Regions from separate parts of the Streptomyces sp. NPDC101776 genome, predicted to be linked through region 1. Evidence: riboswitches for the same ligand, from Rfam matches in the RefSeq annotation. Region 1 holds a riboswitch; the other holds the start of a gene.
What was found. A riboswitch is a leader RNA that binds a small molecule or an ion and turns the genes downstream of it on or off. The one in region 1 is predicted to bind thiamine pyrophosphate.

Region 2: another riboswitch for thiamine pyrophosphate. It lies ahead of thiO (glycine oxidase ThiO); the one in region 1 lies ahead of thiC (phosphomethylpyrimidine synthase ThiC).

The regions. Positions count from the first base shown of each region.
Region 1 is NZ_JBIWMV010000004.1:244,017-250,906, forward strand. It holds gene ACIRRY_RS16305 (serine hydrolase domain-containing protein) at 1-11, shown strand, start outside; gene ACIRRY_RS16310 (hypothetical protein) at 1-1,032, opposite strand, end outside; gene thiC (phosphomethylpyrimidine synthase ThiC) at 1,137-3,029, opposite strand; TPP riboswitch at 3,022-3,211, opposite strand; gene ACIRRY_RS16320 (YibE/F family protein) at 3,283-4,821, shown strand; gene ACIRRY_RS16325 (SsgA family sporulation/cell division regulator) at 5,042-5,479, opposite strand; gene ACIRRY_RS16330 (IclR family transcriptional regulator) at 5,579-6,313, opposite strand.
Region 2 is NZ_JBIWMV010000002.1:1,043,615-1,050,504, forward strand. It holds gene pknB (Stk1 family PASTA domain-containing Ser/Thr kinase) at 1-526, opposite strand, end outside; gene ACIRRY_RS10460 (thiazole synthase) at 631-1,425, opposite strand; gene thiS (sulfur carrier protein ThiS) at 1,429-1,629, opposite strand; gene thiO (glycine oxidase ThiO) at 1,626-2,780, opposite strand; TPP riboswitch at 2,778-2,889, opposite strand; gene ACIRRY_RS10475 (hypothetical protein) at 2,942-3,292, shown strand; gene ACIRRY_RS10480 (NAD(P)/FAD-dependent oxidoreductase) at 3,325-4,554, shown strand; gene ACIRRY_RS10485 (Rv2175c family DNA-binding protein) at 4,619-4,990, shown strand; gene thiE (thiamine phosphate synthase) at 5,082-5,756, shown strand; gene metF (methylenetetrahydrofolate reductase [NAD(P)H]) at 5,933-6,856, shown strand.

The DNA of each region.
Region 1 (6,890 bases):
CGCAGAGCTAGGCCACATCCGGTCGCCGTCAGCAGTCGGCAGTTCCGCTTCCTCCCCTTCCGGGAGGGCGATGATCGCGATGCTCTCCGGCTGGGCCACAGCGAGGCGGGTGCCGTCCGGGTGCAGGGCCGCAACGGGCGTCGGAATGTGGGTGACCCCGTAACTGCCTTCTCTCTGTGGCACCTCCACGGTGGGCCATTCCGCCACCACGGCACCCGTCGTGACATCGATCAGCCGCGGATGCCCGTACAGCGAGACGACCGTGTCGCCCCGCGCGATCAGAGTGCCGACGGGGAAATCGACCTTGCCGTGATGGATCCACCGCCTCGCGGAGAACGACCACACGCCCAACCGCCGTGGGCCCAGCGCAGGGCTCTCCTCGTCGTCGACGAGCCCGTCCCCGGTCGCCACGACCAGGCGGTCGTCGTCGAGCCAGCAGGCCGAGACGACCTCCGCATTGACGCCCGGTTCCGAGGGCAGCACGCCATGGCCGTCGAGCACGGCAGGGTCCGTCAACGCACTGGCCAGGTCGAAGACTTCGACAACCCCGTACGGATGCCACAACCAGCCGGCCGACAGTAGATGCGTCCCGCCCGGGCTCATCTCCAGCCGCGAGTGGAAGACGTCCCTCGGATGACGTTCGCCACCGGTGAGCCACTCTCCCGACTCCGCGTCCTCGATCTCGAGGACGTTGTACTCCTCCGGGCAGTGCACCAGAACCTCGCGGCCGTCCCGCAACACCCCGAGTGCCACCGCATAGTCGAAGACCTCGGCGTAGTCGTAGCTGCGGTCCAGCTCGCGGACGATCCGGTCACCGTCGAGCAGCAGCGCCTCGGTGCCACGCTCGGCATAGACAACGCAGTAGCGACCGGACGAGGAGACGACGCTCCGGTCGAAGGGCTCTCCGCGGACGACCGAGGCACCCTGCTCCACACCGTCAGGACCCCACCGGCGGCCACCCACCACATCGACCAGGTCATCGCCGTTCCACACCAGCGACTGCGCCTCGGCCGTCACCTTCAGAACGATCAAGACTCCACCCCCCTCATCCCCGTTATCCCCGTAATCCCCCTACGCACGATGGCGCCGCCGTGCCGAAGCCCCCCGGCCTCCGGCACGGCGCCAACCTACGGACGTCAGTGCGCCAGCGGCAGGTACACCCGGTTCCCGCTCTCCGCGAACTCCTTCGACTTCTGCAGCATCCCCTCGGCGACCTCCTCGGCCGTCGCCCCCGCGGCCGCCGTACCGCCGAACTGCGCCGTGATGCTTTGGCTGATCTTCATCGAGCAGAACTTCGGCCCGCACATGGAGCAGAAGTGTGCCGTCTTGGCCGGCTCCGCCGGGAGCGTCTCGTCATGGAACTCCCGTGCCGTGTCCGGGTCGAGGGCCAGGTTGAACTGGTCCTCCCAGCGGAACTCGAAGCGGGCGTCGGACAGCGCGTCGTCCCACTCCTGCGCACCTGGGTGCCCCTTGGCGAGGTCGGCTGCGTGGGCGGCGATCTTGTAGGTGATGACGCCGGTCTTGACGTCGTCACGATTGGGCAGGCCCAAGTGCTCCTTGGGCGTGACATAGCAGAGCATGGCCGTGCCCCACCAGGCGATCATCGCGGCACCGATGCCGGAAGTGATGTGGTCGTACGCAGGCGCGACGTCCGTCGTCAGCGGGCCGAGCGTATAGAACGGGGCTTCATCACAGATCTCCTGCTGAAGGTCGATGTTCTCCTTGATCTTGTGCATCGGGACATGTCCCGGGCCCTCGATCATGGTCTGTACGTTGAAACGCTTCGCGATCGTGTTGAGTTCCCCGAGCGTCCTCAACTCGGCGAACTGCGCCTCGTCGTTGGCGTCCGCGATCGAACCCGGCCGCAGACCGTCGCCCAGCGAGTACGTGACGTCGTAGGCGGCGAGGATCTCGCACAGCTCCTCGAAGTTCTCGTAGAGGAACGACTCCTTGTGGTGGGCCAGGCACCAGGCCGCCATGATCGAGCCGCCGCGCGAGACGATGCCCGTCTTGCGGTTCGCCGTCAGCGGTACGAAGGGCAGCCGTACGCCCGCGTGGACGGTCATGTAGTCCACGCCCTGTTCGGCCTGTTCGAGGACCGTGTCCTTGTAGATCTCCCAGGTCAGCTCCTCGGCGCGGCCGTCGACCTTTTCGAGCGCCTGGTAGAGCGGCACCGTGCCGATGGGGACGGGGGAGTTGCGCAGCACCCACTCGCGGGTGGTGTGGATGTTGCGGCCGGTGGACAGGTCCATGACCGTGTCGGCGCCCCAACGGGTCGCCCAGGTCATCTTCTCGACCTCCTCCTCGATCGAGGAAGTGACCGCGGAATTGCCGATGTTGGCGTTGACCTTCACCAGGAACCGCTTGCCGATGATCATCGGTTCGATTTCCGGATGGTTCACATTGACCGGCAACACCGCCCGCCCTGCCGCGATCTCCTCACGGACCACTTCGGGCGAAACGTTCTCCCGTACGGCCACGAACTCCATCTCGGGCGTGATCTCACCCCGTCGCGCGTAGGCGAGTTGCGTGACCGCCACGCCGTCCCGTCCACGCCGCGGCTGCCGTGGCCGCCCGGGGAAGACCGCGTCGAGGTTGCGCAGTCCACCGCGCGGCGAGGTGTGCTTGATCCCGTCGTCCTCGGGGCGGACGGGCCGGCCCGCGTACTCCTCGGTGTCGCCGCGAGCGATGATCCAGTTCTCCCGGAGGGGTGGCAGCCCCCTGCGGACCTCGGTGTCGACGAGCGGATCGGTGTACGGGCCGGAGGTGTCGTACAGCGTCACGGACTGCCCGTTGGTGAGGTGCACCTGACGGACCGGCACCCGCAGATCGGGGCGCGAGCCCGCGACGTACCCCTTGTGCCAGCCGATGGACTTCCCGGCATCCGCGGGCTCGGCCGCCTCCGTGGGCTGCTCGGCCGCCGCGGACTCCTCGGCCCTCGTCGGCTGCTCGGCCCGCGCCAATCCCTCGCCCGAAATGAGGCATTCGTCCTGGCTGAAGGCAGACGTGTGTGCGTCCTTGTTGGTCATGAGACCTACTCCCTACGCCGGCATTACCCGGTAACAGGTTCGGCGGTCGACGCAGCGGCTTCCGTCAGCCGATGTTTCATGTGAAACATCACTCGATTCAGGTGACGTTTCCCGTGAAACATCGCAGAGACGAAGGTCAGCGCCCTCTCAGCCCGGTGCTCCGAGCTCCCGCGTGTGCAAAGGTGCCTCCACGCTAGCGCCATAAGTGGCGCGGTGAACAGTGGGCCTCCGGCGTTCTTGCGATGATCGGGCGGTGACCACGACACAGCAGCCCCCGTACCCGCCGACCGGGCCGCCGCATGGCCACGATCACGGTCACGGCTCCGGAGGCGACCAAGGCCCCGGGTCCGGGTCCGGCGACGACCACGGTTCCCATGGGGACGGCGGGCACGGTTCCGGTGCGGGCGGCGGACACGGTCACTCACACAGCCATGGCCCCGCCGCCCCCGTCTCCCGTCACCTCCGGAAGGTCATCGCGGCGATCCTGATCCCGTTCACCGTGGCGGTCGTGGTCGGCATGGTGGTCCTCTGGCCCGGCGGCGCCCCCTCGCACAAGCGCACCGGAGTCGGCTTCGACCGGCAGACCCAACAGGCGACGGTGACCAAGGTCGTCAGCGTGAGCTGCGCGTCGGTGAACGCCTCGGGCGGCAGCGCGACCAGCGACACCTCCACCGCCGAGGGCTCCTCCGCGCAGCAGGAGGCGGGCGGCACCTGCAAGAAGGCCACGGTCACGGTCAGCACCGGCAAGGACAAGGGCCGTACGTTCACGGAGATCGTGCAGCCCGACCAGTCACGGCAGTTGCACCAGGGCGAGAAGGTCGTGGTCGCCTACGAGCCCTCCGCGCCCAGGGATCTCCAGTACTCGGTCACCGATGTGAACCGCAAGTTCCCGATGGCCCTGCTCGCTGGGATCTTCGCACTGGCCGTCGTGGTGGTGGGCCGGCTGCGCGGTGTCATGGCGCTGGTCGCGCTGGCCATCAGCTTCATGATCCTGAATTTCTTCATCCTGCCCGCGATCCTGCACGGCTCGAACCCGCTGATCGTGGCGGTGGTCGGATCGAGCGCCATCATGCTGATCGCCCTCTACATGTGCCACGGGCTGTCGGCCCGTACGTCCGTGGCGGTGCTCGGCACCCTGATGTCGCTGGTGCTGATCGGTGTCCTGGGCTCGGTGTTCATCGGCTGGGCCGCGCTGACCGGCAACACGGACGACAACACGGGCCTGATCCACGGGCTGTACCCGTCGATCGACATGAGCGGTCTGCTGCTCGCCGGCGTCATCATCGGCTCCCTCGGCGTGCTCGACGATGTGACGGTCACCCAGACCTCGGCGGTCTGGGAGCTGCACGAGGCCAACCCCTCGATGGGCTGGCGCGGGCTGTACCGCGCCGGCATCCGCATCGGCCGCGACCACATCGCCTCCGTGGTCAACACGCTCGTCCTCGCCTACGCGGGCGCCGCGCTGCCGCTGCTGCTGCTCTTCTCCATCGCGCAGAGCAGCGTGGGGGCGGTCGCCAACAGCGAGTTGGTCGCGGAGGAGATCGTGCGCACGCTGGTGGGCTCGATCGGCCTGGTCGCGTCGGTGCCGGTCACCACGGCCCTCGCGGCCCTGGTGGTCTCGGCGGACCGACCGGGACGGGAGGCGGTTCCGGCGGGCGCCGGTGCCAGTGCGGGTGCGACGGGTGCCGGTGCGGCTGCGGGGGGTTCGGCCACGTCGAGTACGGCCACGCCGGCGCCGGGCGCCAAGCCCGGCGCGGCGCGAGGCGGGAAGGGCCGTCGCCGCAAACACTGAGGCGGGCGGCGGGAGCGCCGTCGCCTCACAGGCTGAGGAGCGCTGTGGAAGGGCCGTCGCCGCACGGACTGAGACAGGCTGCGGGAGGCGTCGTCCTCCGAAAGCGCTGAGACAGACCCTGGGGAAAGGCCGCCGCACCGAGGCAGACCCGCGAGAACCGCCGTACAGAGCCGCGCAGAAGCGTTACGCCAGCCTCCCACCTCACACTCACGGCATCGCCTCAGCCCGCGCTCTGCTCCTCCGCCAGGATGCGGTCCAACGCCTCGTCGAGGTGGGTGTCGAAGTCCGCGAGGGCGCCCTCCTGACCGAGCGGAACCAGCCGGTCGGTGCGGTCGAGGAACGCCACGAGCGGTGCCGCGCCGGTGCGGAACAGCGCCTGGTCGCCGCCCACCTGAAGCCGGATCAGCACCTCGCCCAGCATCTCGGGATCGACCGGCTCGATCCGGACATCACCTTCCCCGCACGCGATACCCACCCCGTCGATCAGCAGCTCCCGGCCGAAGGTCCAGGTCACCGGGGCGTCTCCCGGCAAATGGAAGGTCAGCCGCACGGCGTACGGATCGCATGTCTCGTAGCCCAGCTCGACCGGGATACGGAAGGAGAGCTCCTCGGAAACGAGGAAGCTCATCATGACCTCTGCCTGTACGGACTCACGCATCGCCTATCCCGTCAACTGCCGTCGTATGGCCGGGAATGATCCCCGTGACACTGAAGGAATATTGCTGAACGTACACGTTAGATCACAAGGAGTAAGTTTTCAGATACTGATAGAGAGTGCGAGCGACCCCAGAAGCCTGCCGACCTCGGTCTCCAACTGCCGCGCCGCGGCCGGCAGCCGATCGGCCTGATGCGCGGGCAGGGAGATGGCCATCGTGGCCGCCATGGCGCCGAGCGTGATCGGAATCGCCGCGCAGACCGTCCCCAGCGCGTACTCCTGACGCTCCACAACCTGCTCCGTCCGCCCCATCCGGTCCAGGCGCCGCACCAGGGAATGGCTGTCGCGCACGGTGTACGGCGTGAGGGACCCCACGGGGTAGCGGTCGAGGTGGTCGCGGCGGACGTCCTCGTCCAACTGGGCCAGCAGACACTGGCCGATCGCGTGCGCGTGCCCCGTCTCACGGAAGTCCGCCCACTCCTCGACCGCCGGATTGCCGGGGGTGTCGGAGACGCACAGGACCTCGATCTCGCCGTCGCGGTACATCGCGTAGTACACCGGCGCACCGATCAGATCCCGCCACTGCGCCAGCGCGTCGACGATCGTGCTGCGACGTTTCTCCCGCGCTCCGCTGCTGCTCAGCCGCTCGGCCGCCTCGCCGAGGAAGAACAGCCCCTTGTCGCGGCGGAGATAGCCCTCGTGCACCAGGGTGCGCAGCAGGTGGTACGCCGTGGGGAGGGCGAGGCCGGTCTCGCGGGCCAGTTGCTTGGCGGGGGCTCCGTGCCCGTGCCCGGCGACGGACTCCAGCAGGCGCATGGCCCGTTGGACGGAGCCGATGAGGGTGGCGGCGGGCTGCTGCGGGTCGGGGGCCGACGCGTTGCGCTGCGGGTCAGGGGCTGCGGTGAAGCGAGGCTGGTCGGTGACCGTAGCCGAAGGCTGATGGTCGGTGACCGTCTCGGAACCCTGATGGGCAATGGCCGTTGCGGAACGCTGCCGCGGCGGGGTCGCCACCGGGCGCTGCTCTGTCACCGGCCGCTGCTGCGCCACCGAACTCGACTGTGACACCGGGTCTACCGGCGCCACCGGCCCCGGCTGTGCGACCGGCCGCAGTTGCGCGGGGACCGCCACCGATCGCGGCCATGTGGACGGAATGGGCAGGACGGGCGGGACGGGCAGGGTCGGGCGTGCGTGTGGTTCTACGGGTGCGGTGTCAACCGTGGCCAAGGGTCACTTCCGGAGCGCGAGGGGGCAGCCCGTGCGGGGAACACGGGGAGGGGGTGCGCCGCCCGCGGGGTTCGTCCCCGCGTCGAATTCCGGACTTTAACCGCCCGCCACCGCCCGCAGACGGCCTGTCCGGAAAACTTCCCCCGCCCGAGGGAACCGGTGATTCCTGTTACCGATCACCGGTTGCCCG
Region 2 (6,890 bases), on a different contig from region 1:
CGGCCCCCGTGGTGCTGGTATGCGTGTCCACGGACCTGACAAGACCGAAGTCGGCGACCTTGACCCGGCCGTCGTCCCCTATGAGCACGTTCTCCGGCTTCATGTCCCGGTGCACGAACCCGGCCCGGTGCGCGGCGCCCAGCGCGGCCAGCACCGGCTCCAGGATGTCCAGCGCGGCCCGCGGCTGCAGCGCCCCGCGCTCGCGCAGCACGTCCCGCAGGGTGCAGCCGGCGACGTACTCCATCGCCAGATAGACGTACGACCGGTCGGCGCCCTGGTCGAAGACCTGCACCACGTTCGGATGCGCGAGGCGCGCCACGGACTTGGCCTCGCGGATGAACCGGTCCACGAAGTGCGCGTCGGCCGCCAGCGTCGGGTGCATCACCTTGAGCGCGAGAACCCGGTCCAGGCGGGTGTCCACGGCCCGGTAGACCGTGGCCATCCCGCCGACGGCGATCCGCGCGTCGACGCGATAGCGGCCGTCGAGCACTTGCCCGACGAGAGGGTCATGAAGGGTCGTATCCACGCAGGTGAGTGTACGAGCCGAGGCTGACAGCACGGTCTTTTCGGCCAGAATCGGGCCGGTACTGAAGCCGACCTGTGACGGATCGCACGCTGGGGAGAGGGCGTTCAGAAGGCCGGGCGTTCCGGGTCCAGCCGTGCCAGTCCCGCTGTCGGGGAGGACGCCTCGGCGAAATACCGACGGGGGATACGCCCCGCCCGGAACGCCAACCGGCCCGCCTCCACAGCCGCCCGCATGCCGGAGGCCATCAGCACCGGCTCCCGCGCCCGCGTCACCGCCGACGCGAGCATCACCCCCGCACACCCCAACTCCATCGCGAACGCCGCGTCGGACGCCGTACCGGCCCCCGCGTCCAGAATCACCGGCACGCGCGCGTGCTCCACGATCAACTGGAAGTTGTGCGGATTGCGGATCCCGAGCCCGGACCCGATCGGCGACCCCAGCGGCATGATCGCCGCACACCCGACGTCCTCCAGCTTCCGCGCCAGCACCGGATCGTCGTTCGTGTACGGCAGCACCGTGAACCCGTCGTCGACCAGCGTCTCGGCGGCGTCGAGCAGCTCGATGGGATCGGGGAGCAACGTGCGCTCGTCGGCGATCACCTCAAGTTTGACCAGTGCCGTCCCGAGCGCCTCCCGCGCGAGCCGGGCCGTCAGCACGGCCTCGCCCGCCGTGAAGCAGCCCGCGGTGTTCGGCAGCACGCGGATACCGAGCCGTTCCAGCACGGACAGCACCGAACCGTGCACGGAGGCGTCGACGCGCCGCATCGCGACCGTCGTCAGCTCCGTACCGGAGGCCACCAGCGCGCGCTCCAGGACGTCGAGGCTGGGCGCACCCCCGGTGCCCATGATCAGTCGGGACGTGAAGGGCGTGCCACCGAGGACGAACGGATCGTCGGCCATGGGTCAGCCTCCTTGGACGGCGGTGAGGACCTCGACGCGGTCTCCCTCGGAGAGGGCGGTCGAGGGCCACTCCGCGCGCGGGACGACGGTTTCGTTGAGGGCGGCGGCCACGCCTGAGGGCGACGGGGTCAGGGTCCGCACGAGGGCGTCGAGCGCCGTGCCGGGATCGATCATCCGGGACTCCCCGTTGACGGAGACGTTCATGCGGACAACTCCGTGAGAGCGAATCGCTTCGGTGTGAACGGGCGTGCCTCGTCCGGGAGTTCACCGGTGGCCAGCGCTTGCGCGAGGGCGTCACCGGTGACCGGTGTGAGCAGCACGCCGTTGCGGTAGTGCCCGGTCGCCAGCAGCAGCCCCGGCAGGGCGGTCGGGCCGAGCAGCGGCGCGTTGTCGGGGGACCCGGGGCGCAGTCCGGCCCGGGTCTCGGTGAGCGGCAGTTCGGTGATCCCGGGCACCAACTCGTGGGCGTCGCGCAGCAGTTCGTAGACGCCGCCCGCGGTCACCGTGGTGTCCCAGCCCAGCTCCTCGCTGGTGGCGCCGACGACCAGCTCGCCGTTCTCGCGCGGCACGAGATAGACGTGGCTGCCGCGCACCACGGCCCGCACGGTCCGGCTCAGGAAGGGCGCGTGGCGCTCCGGCACGGTCAGCCGCAGCACCTGCCCCTTGACGGGCCGTACGGGCGGCAGGGCGTCGTCAGGGACCCCTGCCAGCCGCCCGCTGAGGCTGCCGCCCGCGAGCACCACCTGGTCCGCGCCCAGCGTCTCGCCCTCGCGCGTGACGACCCCGGCGGCCCGCTCCCGTACGACGGTCAGCCGCTCGGCCCACGTCCGGTGGAGGACGACCCCGGCGCGCTCGCAGGCGGCCACCAGCGCGCGTGCCAGCCGCCGAGGGTCGACCTGGTGGTCCCCGTCGACCCGGAGCCCGCCACGCACCCCCGGCGCGAGCATCGGCTCCAGGCGCCGGCACTCGCGTCCGGACAGCCACTCGGAGTCCAGCCCCGACTGGTGCTGGAGGGCGTGCAGTTCACGGAGGTGGGCGCGGTCGTCGGCGTCCAGGGCGACGGCGAGGGTGCCGCAGCGGCGGTAGCCGAGGTCCAGGCCGGTGAGGTCGGTCAGCTCGGCCGCGAAGTCCGGGTAGCGGCGCGCCGAGGCGAGGTTGAGGGCGAGCAGGGTCTGCTCGCCGTAGTGCAGTTCGGTGACGGCGGCCAGCATGCCGGCGGCCACCTGGGCGGCCCCGCCACCCGGCTCGGGGTCCACCAGAGCCGTCGCGAACCCGCGCTGGGCCGCGCGCCAGGCCGTGACCAGGCCGATGATCCCGCCCCCGACGACGAGGACGTCTGACGTACGTGTAGGCATGGGCGTCCAGCCCCTCCCTTCGCCGGCATGACCCGGATCAGGTTCCTACGGTCGGAGGCCGCCAGCCTCCCTCTCAGCCCGGTGCGTCCGGACTCCCGCGAGTGCTTGTACGTTGGCCACCCTAGCCCGTACCCCATGTCCCAGTAAGGGAGCCTCCGTCCATGGCCCGCTCGCTCGACGGTCTCGTCCTCGCCCCGGTCGAGGATCAGGCGCCGGGGCAGGTCGGCACCCGCACCCGGTTCGCGTACCACGAGCGGGACGGCGAGATCTGGGCCGAGTACACGGGCGGCGACGTCGTCCGCGGACATCTCGTCGGCACGCGCGCGGGGGACCGACTCGACTTCCGGTACGTGCAGTTGAAGACCGACGGGACGACGTCCGGCGGGCACTGCGTGTCCGACGTGGTCGAGCTGCCCGACGGCCGCGTGCGCCTGGAGGAGACCTGGGAGTGGGAGTCCCAGGCGGGCAGCGGGACGAGTGTTGTGGAACAGGTCACTGACCGCGCCCCCTGACTGACGATTTGTCAGGTGTCTATGGTGATCGGATGAGCGAGCAGACACGGGGACAGGGCGCGGGGACGGGACGGCGCGTGGTCGTCGTGGGCGCGGGCATGGCCGGGGTGCAGACCGCGGTCGCCCTGCGCGAACAGGGCTTCACCGGCACCGTCACGCTGATCGGCGCGGAACCCCATCAGCCCTACGACCGGCCCCCGCTGTCCAAGGCCGTCCTGCTCGGCAAGGCCGAGGGCTCCGCCTTCGACGTCGACTTCGAGGCGCTCGGCATCGAGGTCCAACTCGGGCGCGAGGTGGTGGGCGTGCGCCCCGCCGACCACGAACTGGACACCGCCGAGGGCCCGGTGCCCTACGACGTCCTCGTGCTCGCGACCGGCGCCGAACCGATCCGGCTGCCGGGCGCCGACGGCATCCCCGGGGTGCATCTGCTGCGCACCCTGGACGACGCCGAGCGGCTGCGGCCGGTGCTCACCAGGCAGCACGACATCGTGGTCGTCGGCGCGGGCTGGATCGGCGCCGAGTTCACCTCGGCCGCGCGCGAGGCGGGCTGCGCGGTGACCGTCGTGGAAGCCGCGGACCGGCCGCTCGCGGGTGCGCTGCCCGCAGAGGTGGCCGCCCCGATGGCCGCCTGGTACGCCGCAGCCGGAGCCACGCTGCGCACCCACGCACGCGTGGCGCACGTCGAACCCGGCGAGGTGGTCCTCGACGACGGCACCCGGCTGCCCGCGGGCGCCGTCGTGGTCGGCATCGGCGCCCGCCCCGCCACCGCCTGGCTGGCGGGCTCCGGCATCGAACTGGGCGCGCACCGCGAGGTCCTCGCCGACGACGGGCTGCGCACCTCGGTGCCGGACGTGTACGCGGTCGGCGACTGCGCCTCCTTCCCTTCGGGAAGGTACGGCGAGCGCCTTCTGGTCCACCACTGGGACAACGCCCTCCAGGGCCCGCGCACGGTCGCCGCGAACATCGTGGGGGAGACCCCGGCGGTCTACGACCCGGTGCCGTACTTCTGGTCGGAGCAGTTCGGCCGTTTCGTCCAGTACGCCGGCCATCACGGGTCCGCCGACACCACCCTGTGGCGCGGTGACCCGGCCACCCCGGCGTGGAGCGTCTGCTGGCTGCGCGAGGACCGTCTGGTGGCCCTCCTGGCGGTCGGCCGCCCCCGTGACCTGGCCCAGGGCCGCCGCCTGATCGAGTCGGCGACCCGGATGAATCCCGTATTGCTTGCGGACCCTTCTCTGCCGATGAAGGCGGCTATCGCCTAGTTCGTACCCCCGGGTCGGACCGGCCCGACTTCCGACTGTCAGTCCGGGATGGCACGCTGTTTACGTGACCGAGATTGACGCAAAGATCGATGCTCTCGTCCCCGCCTGGCTCACGCTGCCCGACATCGCAGAAGTGCTCGATATCGAGGTGACACGCGTGCGGCAGCTGGTCAAGGAGGGCCAAGTCATCGCCGTACGCCGTGGTGAGAACCGCGCACTGCACGTCCCCGCCGCCTTCATCGACGGGGCCGAGCAGAAGGTCGTCAAGGGCCTCACGGGGACCCTGACGCTCCTGCGGGACGACGGCTTCTCCGACGAAGAGATGCTCGAATGGCTCTTCACCCCCGACCCCAGCCTGCCCGGCACCCCCGCGCAGGCCCTGAGCGAGAATCGCGGCACGGAGGTGAAGCGCCGCGCCCAGGCGCTCGCCGTCTGACCCGCACGACCGACCGGTGTTCGGGCCGCGGCGACGTTCGTCCGCGGCCCGAACACGGCATCACGACGCCATGACAACGGGGGACACACGCATGCCCGACACCACCACCACCACCACCGCGGCCGCCGCCGCGCGCGCCGAACTCGCCGACGCCCGGGTCTACCTCTGCACGGATGCCCGCAGACGCCAGGGCGACCTCGCGGAGTTCCTGGACGCGGTCCTGGCCGGCGGGGTCGACATCGTGCAGCTGCGCGACAAGGGCATGGAGGCCGCCGAGGAACTGGAGCACCTCCGGGTGTTCGCCGACGCCTGCGCCCGGCACGGCAGGCTCCTCGCGGTCAACGACCGCGCGGACGTGGCCCACGCCGCCGACGCCGACGTACTGCACCTGGGCCAGGGCGACCTCCCGGTCCCCGCCGCCCGCGCGATCCTCGGCGACGACATCCTCATCGGCCGCTCCACGCACGCCGAGCACGAGGCCGCCGCGGCCGCCGTCCAGGAGGGCGTGGACTATTTCTGCACGGGCCCGTGCTGGCCCACCCCCACCAAGCCCGGCCGGCACGCCCCCGGCCTCGACCTGGTCCGGTACACGGCCGCCCTGGGCACCGACCGCCCCTGGTTCGCCATCGGCGGCATCGACCTCGGCAACCTCGACGAGGTGCTCGAAGCGGGCGCCCGCCGGGTCGTCGTCGTACGGGCGATCACGGAGGCCGACGACCCGGGCGCGGCGGCGGCGGAGTTCGCCAAGCGGCTGCGGCAGGCCTGAGGGGCGTACGGCTGGAGCCCGATGGTCCTGCGGCTGGGGCGTGACGGTCATACGGCTGGAGCCTGACGGTCGTACGGTTGGAGCTTCGCCGTCCGATGGGTGGACAAGAGGGCGACAAAACAGGCAAATTCCCCGTTCCGGTTGGGTCACCGCCACGCCCTGACTAACCTGCGGGTATGGCCTTCGGAACCGCATCCACCAGGACTGATCGCGCACGCACCGTGCGCGACATGCTCGCGACCGGCAAGGGGACCTACTCGTTCGAGTTCTCCGCGCCGAAAACCCCGAAGGGCGAGCGGAACCTGTGGAGCGCGTTGCGGCGGGTCGAGGCGGTCGCCCCCGACTTCGTCTCCGTGACGTACGGCGCCGGCGGCTCGACCCGCGCGGGCACCGTCAGGGAGACCGAGCAGATCGTCGCCGACACCACGCTCACCCCGGTCGCCCACCTCACCGCGGTCGACCACTCCGTCGCCGAACTGCGCAACATCATCGGCCAGTACGCCGACGCCGGGATCCGCAACATCCTCGCGGTGCGCGGCGACCCGCCCGGCGACCCCATGGCCGACTGGGTGGCGCACCCCCAGGGGCTGACGTACGCGGCCGAACTGGTCCGGCTCATCAAGGAGTCGGGCGATTTCTGCGTCGGCGTCGCCGCCTTCCCGGAGATGCACCCGCGCTCCCCGGACTGGGACACGGACGTCGCGCACTTCGTCGACAAGTGCCGGGCCGGCGCCGACTACGCGATCACGCAAATGTTCTTCGAACCCGAGTCGTACCTGCGGTTGCGCGACCGTGTCGAGGCCGCTGGCTGCGCGACCCCGGTCATCCCCGAGGTCATGCCGGTGACCAGCGTCCGGATGCTGGAGCGGTTGCCGCAGCTCAGCAACGCCGACATCCCGGCCGCTCTGAAAGAGCGAATCCTCACAGCCAAAGACGATGCGGCCGCTGTACGCTCGATCGGAATCGACTTCGCCACGGAGTTCTGCGCCCGGCTGCTGGCCGAGGGAGTGCCAGGACTGCACTTCATCACGCTGAACAACTCCACGGCGACGCTGGAAATCTACGAGAACCTGGGCCTGCACCACCCACCGCGGGCCTAGACCGGCCGCCCGGACATACGACACACTGCGTAGC